One region of the Desulfovibrio sp. X2 genome, then DNA from elsewhere that is predicted to be linked to it. Evidence: predicted binding sites of a transcription regulator. Region 1 holds the regulator's gene; the other holds the start of a gene.

The links. The regulator HrcA, encoded in region 1, represses chaperone genes, less so after heat shock. The targets are predictions, from matches to a motif close to TGTTAGCACTCNNNNNNNNNGAGTGCTAACA.
Region 2: a site for HrcA is predicted at 1,995-2,025, ahead of groES (co-chaperone GroES). Genes of this name have one in related genera too.

Annotation. Positions count from the first base shown of each region.
Region 1 covers NZ_ATHV01000032.1:43,911-52,519, reverse strand. The annotation lists gene DSX2_RS11180 (sodium:proton antiporter) at 1-1,463, opposite strand, end outside; gene hrcA (heat-inducible transcriptional repressor HrcA) at 1,618-2,706, shown strand; gene grpE (nucleotide exchange factor GrpE) at 2,717-3,304, shown strand; gene dnaK (molecular chaperone DnaK) at 3,412-5,325, shown strand; gene DSX2_RS11160 (penicillin-binding protein activator) at 5,497-7,497, shown strand; gene gatC (Asp-tRNA(Asn)/Glu-tRNA(Gln) amidotransferase subunit GatC) at 7,545-7,829, shown strand; gene gatA (Asp-tRNA(Asn)/Glu-tRNA(Gln) amidotransferase subunit GatA) at 7,885-8,609, shown strand, end outside.
Region 2 covers NZ_ATHV01000002.1:4,710-13,318, forward strand. The annotation lists gene DSX2_RS00785 (ATP-binding protein) at 1-759, opposite strand, end outside; gene DSX2_RS00790 (phosphate/phosphite/phosphonate ABC transporter substrate-binding protein) at 756-1,769, opposite strand; gene groES (co-chaperone GroES) at 2,066-2,353, shown strand; gene groL (chaperonin GroEL) at 2,399-4,039, shown strand; gene DSX2_RS00805 (nitric-oxide reductase large subunit) at 4,287-6,620, shown strand; gene DSX2_RS00810 (TetR/AcrR family transcriptional regulator) at 7,572-8,144, shown strand; gene DSX2_RS18155 (hypothetical protein) at 8,194-8,609, shown strand, end outside.

The DNA of each region.
Region 1 (8,609 bases):
CGCGCGGCCGGTCCGGCCACGAGCATGTTCAGGGCGTCGTTGCGCGAGAGGCACAAGAGCCGTCCGTAGCCCTCGTTGAAGGCCTCCTCGTAGATGTCCTCGGCCAGTACCTCGGCGCAGAAGACTCGCTCGCCCTGCGTCCGGACCTCTTCGCAGCGGTCGGCCCGCGGGTCCACGAAGACCACGGGCACGTGATGCGCGAGCGCCCGCGCCACGGCCCGCGAAAAGGGATTCAGGCCGACCAGGATGATGCCCGAGGTCTCGGGCGGGGTCCGCACCTTGAGGAGCGAGGCCAGCGGCCCGCCCATGAGCGTGGCCCAGCTGCCGGAGAGGAGCACCACCATGAAGATGGTGTCGAGCATGAGCACGGCCTCGTGCCCGCGCGAAGGCATGACCAGCCCGGCGTAGGCGGCGCTGGCCAGGCAGACGATGCCGCGCGGAGAGACCACGGCCGCGTAGAGCCGCTCGCGCGCGGGCACCTCGGTCCCGGCGAGCGCCGCGGCCACGGCCACGGGGCGGACCACGATGCCGAGCCCGGCGGCCACGAGGAGCATGCGCGGCCACTGCGCCGCGAGCAGCCCCGGGTCCACCGTGGCCGAGAGCAGGACGAAGAGCGTGCCCACCACGATCGCCGCGAGCTGGTCCTTGAAGTGGCGGATGGCGGCCAGGGTGCGCGGCTTCTGGTGCGCCAGGAAGAACCCGGCCACGGCCACGGCGATGGGACCGGAGTTGGGCACCAGATGGCCCGAGAGCACGAAGGTGCCCATGGCCACGGCGAAGGCCGCCACGCCCGGCAGCCCTTCGTCGTGCAGCGTCTCCACCAGCGGCAGGACCATGCGTGAAAGGAAGAGCCCGCCGAGCGCGCCGAGCGCGGCGCCCGCGCACAGCGCGAGCAGGAAGCCCGTCGCCAGCTCGCCTGCCTGCGTGGCCGGGTCGGCCAGGGAGGCGAACTTGAGGGCCACGGCGCTCAAGACCACGCCGATCACGTCGCCCCAGATGGACTCCCAGTGCAGCAGGGCGCGAAGCCGGGGGGGAAAGGAGAGGCTCTTGAGCAGCGGGCCGATGACGCTCGGCCCGGTGACCACGGCCATGACGCCGAAGAGCAGCGCGATGTCCCAGGACAGGCCGAGCACGAACCGGGCCAGCAGCGTGCCCCCGGCCGCGGTGATCGCGATGGTCACGCTGAGCAGCCGGGCGATGGCCTTGGGCGCCTGCAGGAAGCCGCGTGTGGAGAGCAGGAGGCCGCCCTCGAAGAGGATGATGGCCACGGCGAATTCGACCAGCGGCAGGAGTCCGTCGCCGAGGTCCGAGCTGCGCACGAGGCCCGCGCCCAGGGGGCCCGCCGCGAGCCCGGCCAGGAGATAGAAGAGGATGGCGGGCAGGGAGAGGCGCTTGGCGAAGATATAGCCGGTAACGCCGAGCACGAGGGCGAGGCTGACCGATCCCAGGGCGTGCAGTTCCATGGACGCCACTATCCCTGTTCCGGGGGCCTCGCGCAAGGGCGAAGGGCCTTTTGTTCCAAGCCTCGTCCCTTGACAGGTGGGGGGGCCGTTGTTACCCGCATTGAGCACTCCCATAGGAGCGAGCCATGCCCGAGGGCAAAGGAGACGCCGGACCATGCCGGTCCTGAACGAACGCGAGACGCGCACGCTGACCACCATCATCGAGCTGTACATCGAAACCGCACAGCCGGTGGGGTCGCGCACGGTCTCTCGCGCGTCCGGCCTCGGCCTCTCCCCTGCCTCGATCCGCAACGTCATGGCGGACCTGACCGAGAAGGGCTACCTGGAGCAGCCCCACACCTCGGCCGGCCGTGTGCCCTCCGCCCTGGCCTTCGAGCTCTACCTGGAGCAGGGCGTGCGCCCCGCGTTCCTCTCGGAGCCGGAGCGCCGCATCATCGTCTCCTCCCTGGGCGAGGCCGCGGGCGACATCTCGGACCTGCTGCGCCAGGCCTGCCGCCTGCTTTCCGGCCTGTCCAAGCAGGTCTGCATGGTCATGGCCCCCATGCAGGGCGAGGTCTGCTGGAAGCGCATCGAGTTTGCGCTCATCAAGCCCACGCTGGTGATGGTCATCCTGGTGCTCCAGGGCGGCCTCATCCAGAAGAAGCTCGTGGAGCTCGAGCGGCCGGTCACCTCGGACGACCTCGTGCGCTACGCCAACTATCTGAACGACCTCTTCACGGACAAGACCGTCTCCCAGGTGCGCGCCCACCTGCTGCGCGAGATGGAGCGCGCCAGGAGCGCCCTGTCCGAATATTTCACCCAGGCGCTGCGCCTGGCCAGCGAGACCGTCGCCGCCGAGAGCGAACGCGAGCTCTTCGTGGAAGGCGCGGTGAACGTCATCTCGCAGCCCGAATTCGCCGGTCCGGAGAGCATCCGCCGCCTGCTGTCCATGCTCGAGGAGCGCACCCGCCTGCTCGACATCCTGGACAGGGTCATGGAGTCGGGCGGCGTGCTCGTCTCCCTGGACCGCCTCGACCGCCTGGATCGTCCCGACAGCGCCGACCGCCAGGAGGGCATCGACGGCCTCATGGGCGGGGAGCCCTTCCCGGGCCTCTCGGTCATCGCCCGCCCCTACGGCGCCCAGGGACAGGCCATCGGCGTCATCGGCCTGCTGGGCCCCATGCGCATGAACTACGCCGGGCTCATGCCCGTGGTCTCCTGCACCGCCGACGCCATCAGCGACATCCTGCGCAAGCGTTTCTAGCGGGGCGCCCATGCGCCCCGTCCGCCCGGCCCACCGCACCCGCATGAAAGGTATGGAGGTACATAAGAGCATGTCCGAACATGAGAAGGAGATGGCCCCCGAGGCCCCCGAAACTGCCGAATCCGCCGAGAACGCCGAGGCCCAAAGCCCCGAGGAGGCCTTCCGCGAGGCCCTGCGCCGCGCCGAGGACGAGAAGCTGCGCGCCCTGGCCGAGCTCGAGAACGCCAAGCGCCGCCTGGAGCGCGAAAAGGACGAGTTCCGCAAGTACGCCACTGAGACCGTGCTCTCCGATCTCGTGCCAGTGCTCGACAACCTCGAGCTGGCCCTGGCGCACGGCCGCGGCAACGAGGCCTGCAAGGACCTCGTGATCGGCGTGGAGATGACAGTGAAGCTCTTCCTCGATTCCCTGGCCCGCCACGGCCTGGAGCAGGTCGGCGCGGTCGGCGACGAGTTCGATCCCGCCTGGGCCGAGGCCGTGGGCGTCACCGCGGATTCCGGACTCGAGGACAACCACGTGGCCGCCATTTTGCAGCGCGGTTACAAGCTGAACGGCCGGGTCATCCGTCCGGCCAAGGTCATGATCGCGAAAAACGCATAAAGTTTCCGTCTTGCCCTTTACTCCGCGAGAATTGTGGTTATACCTCGTGGTTGACTCGCGAATTCCATCGTCACGACGCAAAAATTCCATCTGTTGGAGGATTAATAATGGGCAAAATCATCGGCATCGACCTCGGTACCACGAACTCCTGCGTCTACGTCATGGAGGGCAAGGACCCCAAGTGCGTCACCAACCCTGAAGGCGGACGCACCACCCCCTCCATCGTGGCCTTCACGGACAAGGAGCGGCTGGTCGGCGAGATCGCCAAGCGCCAGTCCGTCACCAACCCGGACCGCACCGTCTACGCAGTGAAAAGGCTCATGGGCCGCAATTTCGACACGCCGCAGGTCGGCGAGTGGCTGAAGCACTGCGCCTACAAGATCGTCTCCGGTCCCAACGGCGAGGCAGCGGTCGAGGTAATGGGCAAGAAGTACACGCCGCCCGAGGTCTCGGCCATGATCCTGCAGAAGCTCAAGGCCGACGCCGAAGCCTACCTGGGCGAGACCGTGACCGAAGCGGTCATCACCGTGCCCGCCTACTTCAACGACTCGCAGCGCCAGGCCACCAAGGACGCCGGTCGCATCGCCGGCCTCGACGTCAAGCGCATCATCAACGAGCCCACGGCCGCCTCCCTGGCCTACGGCTTCGACAAGAAGCACAACCAGAAGATCGCCGTCTTCGACCTGGGCGGCGGCACCTTCGACATCTCCATCCTCGAGGTCGGCGACAACGTCGTCGAGGTGCGCGCCACCAACGGCGACACCTTCCTCGGCGGCGAGGACTTCGACCAGCGCATCATGAACTACCTGGTCGAGGAGTTCCGCAAGGAGTCCGGCATCGACCTCTCCAAGGACCGCATGGCCCTGCAGCGCCTGAAGGAGGCCGCGGAGAAGGCCAAGAAGGAGCTCTCCTCGGCCATGGAGACGGAGGTCAACCTGCCCTTCGTCACCGCCGACGCCTCCGGTCCCAAGCACCTGATGATGAAGATCAGCCGCTCCAAGCTCGAGGCCCTGGTCGAGGACCTGGTCGAGCGCACCATGGGCCCCTGCAAGAAGGCCCTGGCCGACGCCAACCTTTCGGCCAAGGACGTGGACGAGGTCATCCTCGTCGGCGGCATGACCCGCATGCCGCTGGTGCAGAAGAAGGTCGGCGAGTTCTTCGGCAAGGAGCCCAACCGCTCCGTGAACCCGGACGAGGTCGTGGCCATGGGCGCGGCCATCCAGGGCGGCATCCTGGCCGGCGACGTGAAGGACGTGCTGCTCCTCGACGTCACCCCGCTGTCTCTCGGCATCGAGACCATGGGCGGCGTGATGACCAAGCTCATCGAGCGCAACACGACCATCCCCACGCGCAAGAGCCAGGTCTTCACCACGGCCGCGGACAACCAGCCCTCCGTCTCCATCCACGTGCTCCAGGGCGAACGCCCCATGGCCTCGGACAACATGACGCTCGGCCGCTTCGAGTTGACCGGCATCGTGCCCGCCCCGCGCGGCGTGCCGCAGATCGAGGTGACCTTCGACATCGACGCCAACGGCATCGTCAACGTCTCGGCCAAGGACACGGGCACCGGCAAGGAGCAGTCGATCCGCATCACCGCCTCCTCCGGCCTCTCCGAGACCGACATCCAGCGCCTGATCAAGGAAGCCGAGTCGCACTCCGACGAGGACAAGAAGAAGCAGGCCCTGATCGAGGCGCGCAACCAGGCCGACCAGCTGGTCTACACCACGGAGAAGTCCCTGCGCGACCTCGGCGACAAGGTGGACGGGGCGCTTCGCGGCGAGATCGAGTCCAAAGTCAACGCCCTGAAGAGCGCGCTGCAGTCCGACGACGCCGACGCCATCAAGCGGGCCTCCGACGAGCTCGCCCAGGCCTCCCACAAGCTGGCCGAGCAGCTCTACGCCCAGAAGGCCCAGAGCGGCGAGCAGCCCCATGCCGGTGCGGACGCCCAGCCCGGCCAGGGCGGCGCATCCGGCGGCTCGGACGACGACGTGGTCGACGCCGACTACACCGAGGTCAAGTAAGCCGCGTCCCGCCCGCGGGACAAAGAATACGATCACGGCCCGGCTCCTCGATCGAGGAGCCGGGCCTTTTTATTGCCCGTCCTCCCGTCTTTCAGGCCTCCATCCCGAGTGCCGGGCCTTTTATTTCATCCGGTTCCCGGCTACACTTACCGGATGTTCGCACGACGCACAGTGATCATCCTCGTCGCGCTCCTCTCCCTGGCGGCGACCGGCTGCCAGAAGCAGCCCGCGACTCCCGTAGGTGCCCGCCCGGCCATGACGCCGGGCCTCCCCTTGGACGATGCAGCCGCCCAGGCCTGGGACAACCAGGACTGGGACAAGAGCGAGCTCTACTACGGCCAGATGCTCGAACGCGGTCAGGCCGCTCCTGCCCAGCGCCTGCAGTGGCACGAGCGCTACACCCTCTCGGCCCTGCGCGCGGGACATGCGCGCGGAGCGCTCGAAGGGCTCGACGCCTGGGCCCAGGCCGATCCCAAAGTCCGCAAGAAGCCTGCCTGGCGCGCGGCGCAGATCGAGATACTGGCCGCAACGGGCGAAACCGATTCCCTGCGCAAGGCGCTGGACTCCTTCGCCGCGGACAAGTCCATCCCTGCGGGCACCCGCTTCTCCGCGGTGCGCGCCGCGGCCGAGACCGGTCTGCGGCAGGAGCCCGACGCCTCCACCCTGACGCTCCTGAACACAGCCTATACCCTGGCCCCCACGGTCCAGGACAAGGCGGACCTCGAGGACACGGTGCTCTCCGCCCTCTCTCCGCTTTCCGCAGACAAGCTCCAAAGCCTCGCCGCCGCCGCGCCCTCTGGAAAGGAATGGAGCTTCCCCTATCCGCAGGTCCGCTTCCTGCTCGCGGCGCGCCAGGCCGATGCCTCATCCGAGGCCTGGGCCGGGTCCTGGCAGACCATGCGCGGCGTGATGGGGCGCTTTCATTTCGCCAAGCCCGCCCCCTGGACCGCCATCCTCGCCAAGTTCGAGGAGAAGCGCGGCGTGCCCACCATCGACCTGACCCTGCTCCTGCCGCTCTCCGGCCGCTTCGAGCAGGTGGGCTGGTCCATCCTGCGCGGCGCCGGTGCCGCGCAGTGGCAGCTCTCCCGCCAGGGCGTGCCGGTCACCGTGCACGTGATCAACACCGAGGACCGCGACTGGCTGGCGCAGCTCTCCGCCCTGCCCGCCGAGGCCACAGTGGTCGGCGGCCCGCTCGAGATGGAGCGCTTCCGGCAGCTCGCCGCCTCCTCCGAATTCGGCCGCCGCGCCGTGTTCGCCTTCATGCCCTCCCTCGGCGACGTCGAGGAAGGCCACGACGCCTGGCGCTTCTTCGACAGCCTCGAGGACCAGATCCGCGCCCTGGCGCGCATCTCCGTGCAGGACCTCGGCATCGAGCGCTTCGCGGTGCTCTACCCGCAGGAGCGTTTCGGCATGAAGGCCGCGCAGCTCTTCCAGGAGGAGATCGCGGCCAAGGGCGGCAGCGTGACGTCCACCGGCACCTACTACCCCGGAGACCCGCAGCGCTGGGGCCGTTCCGTGGCCGAGATGCTGCACGCGCCGGGCAAGGACTCCGTGACCGGCGACCGGCCGCCTCCGCCCGAACCCTCCTTCCAGGCCGTCTTCATTCCGGACGGCTGGGCCCAGGCGCAGCTCATCGTGCCGCAGTTCTTCTTCTACGAGCAGGACCAGCTCCTGTTCCTCGGCCCCGAGCTCTGGAGCCAGGCCATCGGAGCGGGCACGGACGCGGACATGCACTACTTCGGCATGTCGGTCGCGCCCGGCTCCTGGTGGCCGGAGAACCCGAGCCCCGGCGCCCAGGCCCTGCGCCAGAACCTGGACTCCATGGGATTGCCGCGCCCCGACTTCTGGACCGCGCTCGGCTTCGACTTCATCCGCTTCGGCGCCCGCCTGGGCAACCTGGGACGCGACTGGAACTCGCAGAGCCTGACGCGCCGCATGCAGTCCGCCGCGCAGATGGACTGGAGCCTCGCGCCCATCGCCTGGGACGATTCCGGCAAGGCGCGGGAGAATCTCTTCCTGTTCACTCCGGCGGACGGAGGGCTCTCGCCCACGGATCCCCAGGCCCTGAAGGAACGGCTCGAATTCGTGCGCGGCAAGCACGACGAACGCATCAAGGCGCTGCGCGAAAAATATGAGGCCGACCGCAAGAAGGCCGCCGGGCAGATCCACTAGCCCGCGCCGGTCGGCATGCATTCGACACGAGACGAGAGGATAGCGACATGAAGATCACCGCCGAGGACGTGGCCAGGATAGCCCACCTGGCCCGCCTGGAACTGACGCCGGAGAAGGCCGCGCTCTTCGCGCCGCAGCTCGGGCAGGTCCTTGAATACATGGACAAGCTGGGCCAGGTGCCCACCGAGGACGTCGAGCCCATGTACACGCCGGTGGAGCACGTCACCGTGCTCAGGCCCGACGAGGTGCGCCGCGAGTTCACCCGCGAGGAAATCCTGGCCAACGCGCCGGAGGACGACGGACAGTTCTTCATCGTCCCGAAGATCGTCTGATCCGGCCCGACGCCTGCCGACGTTCACTTCCAGACCAAGGATCGAGAAAAGCGACATGAGCGACCTGACTTCGAAGAGCCTGCTCGCACTGCGCGGAATGCTCCTGACCAAGGAAATCTCCGCCGAGGACGCCACACGCGCCTGCCTGGACCGCATCGCGGCAACCGAACCCAAGGTGGACGCCCTGCTCGCGCTGCAAGCCGACGCGGCCCTCGCCCGCGCGCGCGAGCTGGACGCGGACGGCCCGGACGCGGACAAGCCCCTGTGGGGCGTGCCCTTGATCATCAAGGACGTGCTCGCCATGCGCGGCGCGCCCACCACCTGCGGCTCGAAGATCCTCGAGGGCTTCGTCCCGCCCTTCGACGCCACGGCGGTGAAGAGGCTCAAGGACGCGGGCGCCGTGATCCTCGGCAAGGCCAACATGGACGAGTTCGCCATGGGCTCCTCCACCGAGAACTCGGCCTACAAGGTCACGCGCAACCCCTGGGACCTCTCCCGAGTGCCCGGCGGCTCCTCGGGCGGCTCGGGCGCGGCCGTGTCCGCGCGCCAGTGCTTCGCCTCGCTCGGCACGGACACCGGCGGCTCCATCCGCCTGCCCGCGTCGTTCTGCGGCTGCGTGGGCCTCAAGCCCTCCTACGGCCGCGTCTCGCGCTATGGCATGGTCGCCTACGGCTCCTCCCTGGATCAGATCGGACCGCTCGCCCGCAACGTCTCCGACGCCGCCCAGGTGCTCCAGGTCATCGCCGGACACGACGAGCGCGACTCCACCTCGGTCAAGTC
Region 2 (8,609 bases), on a different contig from region 1:
GCAGCGTCTGGAGCGGTCCCCCCAGGCCGGGCATTCCTTCTTGTCGCAGGAGAGCATTTCCCAGCATTCGTGGGAGACGTCCGGGCCGACCACGACGTCGAGGTTGCCGCGGATGATCTCCTCGGCCGAGGTGCGCAGGACCTCGATGCGGCGGGTGATGGTGCGGGCGAAGACCGAGCCCACGCCCACGGCGAGCACGGCCACGAGGCCGATGGCCACGACGATGGCCATGGCCAGCTCTCGCCGGGCCTCCTGGATGGAGGTCTGGGAGAGGCCGACGCGCACCTGCCCGAGCCTGTTGCCGCCGAGCGCAATGGGCGCGGCGAAGTCGTAGATGAGCTCGTTCCTGCTCTTGAGGAGGCGCACGGAGATGTCGTGGCCTCCGGGGGCGGAGTTGACGCCGAGCAGGTCGATGGGGAAGCCGCCCTGGAACGAGTGGGCCAGGACCTGGCCCTGGGAGTCCTGGATGAAGGCGTAGATGATGTCCGAGCTGGTGTCCGCGGTCTCGTCCACCATGTTCTTCAGGCGCAGGAAGTCCACGGCGAGCATGGGGTCCACGCAGCGGGCGGCCAGGCTCTGGGCCAGGGAGGCGCCGCGGCGCTTGGCCTCGTGGGTCAGGGCGTTGCCCGCGATGGTGGAGGCCAGGATGATGGAGGCGATGCCCGCGGCGAAGAGCAGCACGCCGATTCCGGCGTAGATCTTGGCCGGGAAGGAGAGCCGTTCGAGCAGGCCGTAGGTGGAGCGCAGCCAGCGGGTCATTGCGCCACGTCCCCCCTGGGCAGGTCGCCGTTGGCGTCGAGCCGGTCGATGAGCTCGCGCACGGGGTCGAAGTCGGCGTTGTGGGCCGGGACGATGGCCTTGATGTGGGCGGCGTCGAGCACGGCGCGGCCCTCGGGCGTGTCGCGGGAGAGCGCCAGCAGGGCCTTCTGGATGCGGGCGACGATCTCGGGCGAGAGTCCCTTGCGCGCGCAGAAGACCCAGTTGGGGTATTCGGGCGTGCGGGCCAGGACGCGGATCTGCGAGAGGTCGATGCGGTCGGCGAGGAGCGCGCGGGTGCCGTCGCGCACGGTGCCGATGTCGTATTTTCCGGAGTAGACGGCCAGGACGACCTTCTCCTGCTTGCCGCCGGGCCCGGGGGCGAAGGCCAGCTCGGAGAAGTCCTCCTTGCGGATGCCGTGCTTGAGGAAGAGGCCGAGGGGGAAGAGGTAGCCGCCCGCGGACGAGGGGTCCACGGCGATCCAGCGCTTGCCCTTGCAGTCGGCCAGGGTCTGGATGGCCTTGTTGTCGGCGCGCACGATGATCTCGCCGCGGAAGCCGTCGCCCTCCTCGTCGCCCAGGATGCGGGCGAAGGCGCGGGCGCCGTAGCGGTCGGCCAGCTTCACGAAGACGAAGGGGTTGACGAAGGAGACGTCCAGCGCGCCCTGGGCCATGAGGTTGATGTTGTCCTGGAAGGTGTCCGGGTAGACCTGGCGCAGGGGCAGGCCGGTGGCCTTGCGCAGGTATTCGACGAGCAGGTGGTGGCGCTCGTAGGAGACGGAGTGGGAGTACTGGGGCAGGTAGGCGTAGGTGAGGCCCCCGCCCGGCTCGGTCACGGTGACGTCGGCGCGGCGGTCGAGGTCCACGGGAACGGGCTTGTCCGAGTCGCTCAGGTTGCCCACGAGGATGGCCAGGGCCAGGGCGGCGAAGGCGGCCAGGATGGGCGCGAGGAGCAGCGCCAGGCGGGCTATCTCCCCGCCGCTCGGGGAACGTTTGGGCTTCTGGGCGGTCATGGTTGGGGCCGAGCATACACGAGGCCGCGGACGGGAGGAAGCGCGGGGGGACGCTTGCGCCCGGCTTCACGAACGGCCCGTGGCGCGGCCTGCCGGGCGGCCTGCCGGACGGATCGATGCGGGGGCGGGCGAAGAATCGCGGGCGTCACCAAAAAGACGCGGACAATTTTGCGGAGCTCCGGTTGACAAAGAGGGGGCCGATTCTTATACGACGATGCGTCGTCTTGTTAGCACTCGCCCGAGTGGAGTGCCAACGTCACGCAGACAAGAGAACAACACCATTAGGAGGTTCATTCATGAAGCTGAAACCCCTGCACGACCGTGTTCTGGTCAAGCGCCTCGAGGAAGAGGAAAAGACCGCCGGCGGCATCATCATCCCCGATTCCGCCAAGGAAAAGCCCATCAAGGGTGAGGTCGTGGCTGCCGGTCCCGGCAAGTGCGGCACCGACGGCAAGAAGGTCGAGATGTCCGTGAAGAAGGGCGACAAGGTCCTGTTCAACAAGTACGCCGGCACCGAAGTGAAGGTCGACGGCGACGAGTTCCTCGTCATGCGCGAGGACGATATCCTGGCCATCATCGACTAATTTTCCCGACACCGATCCGCAGTATCCGCATAAGGAGGATGGAACATGCCCGCGAAGGAAATTCTTTTTGATACCAAGGCCCGTGAAAAGCTGAAGCGCGGCGTCGACAAGCTTGCCAACGCCGTGAAGGTGACCCTCGGACCCAAGGGCCGCAACGTGGTCATCGAGAAGAGCTTCGGCTCGCCCACGATCACCAAGGACGGCGTGACCGTGGCCAAGGAAGTGGAGCTCGAGGACAAGTTCGAGAACATGGGCGCCCAGATGGTCAAGGAAGTCGCTTCCAAGACCTCCGACATCGCCGGCGACGGAACCACCACCGCCACCATCCTGGCCCAGGCCGTGTTCAACGACGGCGTGAAGCTCGTGGCCGCCGGCCGCAACCCCATGGCCATCAAGCGCGGCATCGACAAGGCCGTGGAGAAGGTCGTCGAGGAGCTCGGCAAGCTGGCCAAGCCCACCCGCGACCAGAAGGAGATCGCCCAGGTCGGCACCATCTCCGCCAACAACGACGCCACCATCGGCAACATCATCGCCGACGCCATGGCCAAGGTGGGCAAGGAAGGCGTCATCACGGTCGAGGAGGCCAAGGGCCTCGAGACCACCCTGGACGTGGTCGAGGGCATGCAGTTCGACCGCGGCTACCTCTCCCCCTACTTCGTGACCGATCCCGAGAAGATGGTCTGCGAGATGGAGGAGCCGCTGATCCTCATCAACGAGAAGAAGATCTCCTCCATGAAGGACCTCCTGCCCGTGCTCGAGCAGGTCGCCAAGCTGGGCCGTCCGCTGGTGATCATCGCCGAGGACGTGGAGGGCGAGGCCCTGGCCACCCTGGTGGTCAACAAGCTGCGCGGCACCCTGCAGGCCGTGGCCGTGAAGGCCCCGGGCTTCGGCGAGCGCCGCAAGGCCATGCTGGCCGACATCGCCATCCTGACCGGCGGCCAGGTGGTCTCCGAGGACATCGGCGTGAAGCTCGAGAACGTCAACCTGACCACGCTCGGCAAGGCCAAGCGCGTGACCATCGACAAGGAGAACACCACCATCGTCGACGGCGCGGGCAAGGGTGACGACATCAAGGGCCGCGTGGCCCAGATCCGCCGCGAGATCGAGGACACCTCCTCCGACTACGACCGCGAGAAGCTCCAGGAGCGCCTGGCCAAGCTCGTGGGCGGCGTTGCCGTGATCAACGTCGGCGCAGCCACCGAGACCGAGATGAAGGAGAAGAAGGCCCGCGTCGAGGACGCCCTGAACGCCACCCGCGCGGCCGTGGAAGAGGGCATCGTCCCCGGCGGCGGCGTCGCCCTGGTGCGCTGCGCCAAGTCCCTGGACAAGCTGAAGGGCGCCGACGACGACGAGAGCGCCGGCATCGAGCTGGTCCGCCGCGCCATCACCGAGCCGCTCCGCCAGATCGCCAACAACGCGGGCGAGGAAGGCTCCATCGTGGTCGAGAAGGTCAAGGACGCCAAGGAAGCGATGGGCTACAACGCTGCCACCGGCGAGTACGAGGACCTGATCAAGGCGGGCGTCATCGACCCGAAGAAGGTCACCCGCATCGCCCTGCAGAACGCCTCCTCCGTGGCCGGCCTGCTGCTGACCACCGAGTGCGGCATCGCCGAGAAGCCCGAGGCCAAGAAGGACGTTCCGGCCATGCCGGGCGGCGGCATGGGCGGCATGGGCGGCATGTACTAGGCCCCCAGGCTCCGAAGCCTTACGCAAGCACGCACGAAAGGCCCGTCCCCGAAAGGGGGCGGGCCTTTTTTTCGCCCGCCGCGCCCGCCGCTCCAGCCGCAAATCCCCTCCACAAATCCCCTACTGCAAATCCTTTGATCGTCCCCCCGGCGGTTGACGTCTCCTCGCCAGGGGGCTAGGCCCGTATCATCCGAAAAAGCCTCGGCCCGCGCCGGAATCGTCTCGACCCGCAACCGGAGGATCCGCCATGCAGTCCGCCCAGCAGCCCCCAAAAAAACCGCAAGGCCCTGCCCCGCAGGCATCCGGCGGCCTGTCGCCCTGGTGGCGGCAGGGCGTCATCCTGACGCTGATCATCGGCTTCAGCCTGCAGATCTGGATCGCTGCCAAGAGCTACCAGGGCGCGCCGCCCATTCCGGAGCGCGTGGTGGACTCCGCCGGAGCCACGGTCTTCACCGGCGACGACGTGCGCGCCGGGCAGGAGGTCTTTTTGCGCTACGGGCTCATGGAGAACGGCTCCATCTGGGGCCACGGCGCCTACCTGGGGCCGGACTTCTCCGCCGCCTATCTGCACGACCTGGGGATGGACGCGGCGAACGACCTGGCGCAGCAAAGCTACGGCGCGGGCTACGCCACGCTGCCGGACAACGAGCGCGAGATCGTCCAGGCACGGGCATCGGCCCTCCTGCGCGAGAACCGCTACGACCCGGCGGACGGGATACTGCACTTCACGGACGAGGAGACCGCGGCCTTCAAGCGCGAGATCGCGCGCTGGACCGCCTACTTCGCCGCGCCCACGGACAACGGGGGCCTCAGCCGCAAGTTCATCGACAACCCGGTGGACCTGAAGGACCTCACGGCCTTCTTCGCTTGGACGGCCTGGGCCTCCATCGCGGACAGGCCGGGCGAGACCTTCTCCTACACCAACAACTTCCCCTACGAACCCATGCTCGGCAACCGGCCCACGGACAGCGCCGTGCTCTGGAGCGCGCTGAGCCTCATCACCCTGCTCGCGGCCACGGCGCTGGTGCTCTTCTCCTTCGGCCGCTTCAGCTACCTGGGCTGGAAGGGCACGGGCGAGCACGTGCACCCGCACATGCTGCCGGGCGGCGGCGGCCCCACGCAGCGCGCCACCATCAAGTTCTTCGTGGCCGTCTCGCTGCTCTTTTTGGCCCAGACGCTCATGGGCGGGGCCACGGCCCACTTCCGGGCCGACCCGGGCAGCTTCTACGGCCTGGACCTCTCGGCCGTGTTCCCCAGCAACATCCTGCGCACCTGGCACCTGCAGTCGGCCATCTTCTGGATCGCCTCGGCCTTCGTGGCGGGCGGGCTGGTGCTGGGCAGCGCCCTGGGCGGACAGACCGAGCCCAAGGGACAGGTGGCGGGCGTACACGCCCTGTTCTGGGCCCTAGTGGTGGTCATCGCGGGCAGCCTCCTGGGCGAGCTCCTGGGCATCCACCAGGTCTTCGGCAACCTCTGGTCCTGGTTCGGGGACCAGGGCTGGGAGTACCTGGACCTCGGCCGCTTCTGGCAGATACTGCTGGCCGTGGGCCTCGTGGGCTGGGTGGTCATGCTGCTGCGCGCGGTGAAGCCCGCGCTGGGCGACCCGGAACGCCGCGAGCTGACCTCGCTCTACCTGCTGGCGGCCGTGGCCATCCCCCTGTTCTACCTGCCCGCCTTCTTCTTCGGCAGCACCACCAACTTCACCATCGTGGACAACTGGCGCTTCTGGATCATCCACCTCTGGGTGGAGGGCTTCTTCGAGCTCTTCGTGACCGTAATGGTCGCCGTGACCTTCCACCGCCTGGGGCTGGTCACGCGGCAGACCGCGGCGCGCGTCATCTACCTGGACGCCATCCTCTTCCTGGGCAGCGGCATCGTGGGCACTGGCCACCACTGGTACTGGACCGGCCAGACCAACCTGAACATGGCCCTGTCCGCGCTCTTCTCGGCCATGGAGGTGGTGCCGCTCACGCTGCTCACCCTGGACGCCTGGGACTTCGTGAGCCTCACGCGCTCGCGCTGCGACGTCTGCGGCGAGCGGGTGGACATCCCGCACAAGTGGACCTTCTACTTCCTCATGGCCGTGGGCTTCTGGAACTTCGTGGGCGCGGGCATCTTCGGCTTCCTCATCAACCTGCCCATCGTCAGCTACTTCGAGGTCGGAACCCTGCTCACCCCCAACCACGGCCACGGCGCGCTCATGGGCGTCTTCGGCATGGAGGCCATGGCCCTCATGGTCCTGGCCTTCCGCCAGGTGCTTTCCGACGAGCAGTGGGCCGGGCCGGTGAAGTGGGTGCGGGTCTCGTTCTGGGGGCTGAACGCCGGGCTGGCGCTGATGCTCCTGGGCAGCCTGTTCCCGGGCGGCGTGCTGCAGTTCCTGGACGTGCTGCAGAACGGCTACTGGCACGCGCGCAGCCTGGCCTACACCGGCGGGGGCATGGCCCGGGCCCTGGAATGGGCGCGGCTGCCGGGCGACCTGGTCTTCATCTTCCTGGGCGCCCTGCCCATGGTCGTGGCCGCGTGCATGACCTACGCGCGCATGCGCCGGGGCCCGGCCCCGAGCGCGGTGAAGGAGGTCTGAGCGGCGGGGGGAGGCCCGGCGCCGGGAGAGGAGCGGACGGGCGGCGAAAGAGAAAGGGAAGCGCCCGGCCTCCGTCGGGGGTGCCGCCAGCGGCGCGGGCACGATGCACGCCATGGCGCGCGCCGCTGTCCGCTGCACCGGATTGGTCCATTTGCGGCCCGCAAGTGGTCCGGTGATTGGACCACCGGTCTGCCCGCAAGACGGTGCCGAAGAGGCCGGTCCATCGGCTCTCGGGGTCGGGAGCTGAAACAAGTAAACGCACCCGTGTCGGGAGGAGGCCCTCGGGCCATATTTCGGCAACTCTTCCTCAACAAATAAAAACTGTCTTTTCGGTATATTGAGATTCAGCCCAAAAAGGAGTGGAAAAAATTTCGCTGAACGCATTTTTTTGCTTGACCCATCCGGCCCAGATAGCTAGAAGGGACTTGCCTGCTGATTGAGTAATCAATCACAGGTTGGCAGGACGGCGCCCCCGATCCTGCCATGGTGAGGGTTGGAAAACGACGCCTGGTTGCCGGGCGGAAGGCGCGCAAGCCCGCCACGCTGTTCACGCGCGCACCAACTTCCGCCCGGCGCCACAGGCGGCCGGCCCGAACCGGGATGATCGTGATGTTCCCCGCTTGCCCCTCTACCGGGGTCCGTGCTTCGGCCGACGACGCATAGAGTCCCGCGGCAAGACGGTTGACATACCATGCATTGGCTCCACACAACACCTCCGCCTTTGTTGGGGCCCCAGTCCGACGGGGCCCCGCCTCTTTTCAAGCCTTTCTTCCGCACCATCTCGCCCCACGAAGCGCCGGGTCCAACCGCCCGGCGCTTCACCTCGCCCTTCGCCGGGCAGGACGGTGCGCAAGCCTGTCTGATCGTTCAGTGGATTGACAGGCGGCCGAGCACTCCGTATCCACTTGCCATTCACCATATCGCGCGCAGAGCGCAGGGGGCCGGACCAGGATGACCAAGAAGGAAGCACTTCTTCAGGCGGCCAAGGAACTTTTCGGCGAGTACGGCTACGCCGAGACGACCTTTGCCATGATTTCGCAACGAGCCCAGGTCGCCATGGGGCTGCTTGCCCACCACTACGGCAACAAGGAAAAACTCTTCCTGGCCGCGGGCATGGACGTGCTCGAGAATCTGCTGACCGCCTTGCGCGCCAGCGTTGCAGGCGCGCCCACCGGGCTCGAGGCCGTACTGCGCTTCTGCCGCTGCTATCTCGAATTCTCGCGCGAGCCCGGGGCGAACTTCCTGGTCCTCATCCGCTGCTCGCCCTACTCGGACATGAAGACGCGCGAAGACCGCGAGATCATGATCACCAAGTTCACCGAGGTGCACATCCTGCTGCGCGAGTGCACGGGACGGGGCCTGGAGGACGGCACCATCGCCGCCAACGACCCGCACCTGGCCGCGCAGTTCCTGAGCTGCGTCCTGGTCGGCGCCGTGCGCACCAAGTGCCTCACCCCCTACGCCACCCCCGGCCTCTACGACGAGGTCATGAAGCGCATCGAGGCCTCGCTCAAGGGCTGCTAGCGCCCGGAGTGCCGGTCGAAAAATACTCTTGTGGAAATGAGAAATATTGATGAATTTTCTCAGCACATTTTCTGCATCAGTTATTGCTGCTGTGGTAGCAGCATTTATCGTCAGCTATCTTAATTCTCGTTTAATGCTGAGGATAACGGAAAAGCAGATTGAATCACAAGAGCGCATTTCCGGACAGCGCGTAGAATTAGATAGAGAAAGTGCCTTCGCTGAAGACGATCGACTAGATAGATTTTTCATTGCTAAAAAAATAGAAAAAGCACATATAATCCTTTCATCACTGTCTTCTTTTCATTCACAAACAAGTTGGTATATCCATTCTGAATCCAAATTAGACTCCTCTGATTGGGATAAGAAATGGCTAAATGAATTAAATAAATATAATGACTTGCGCATGATTATAGGACTGTATTTTAACAATTTGGATGAAATCTGCAACGCTCTGATTGGCAAAGC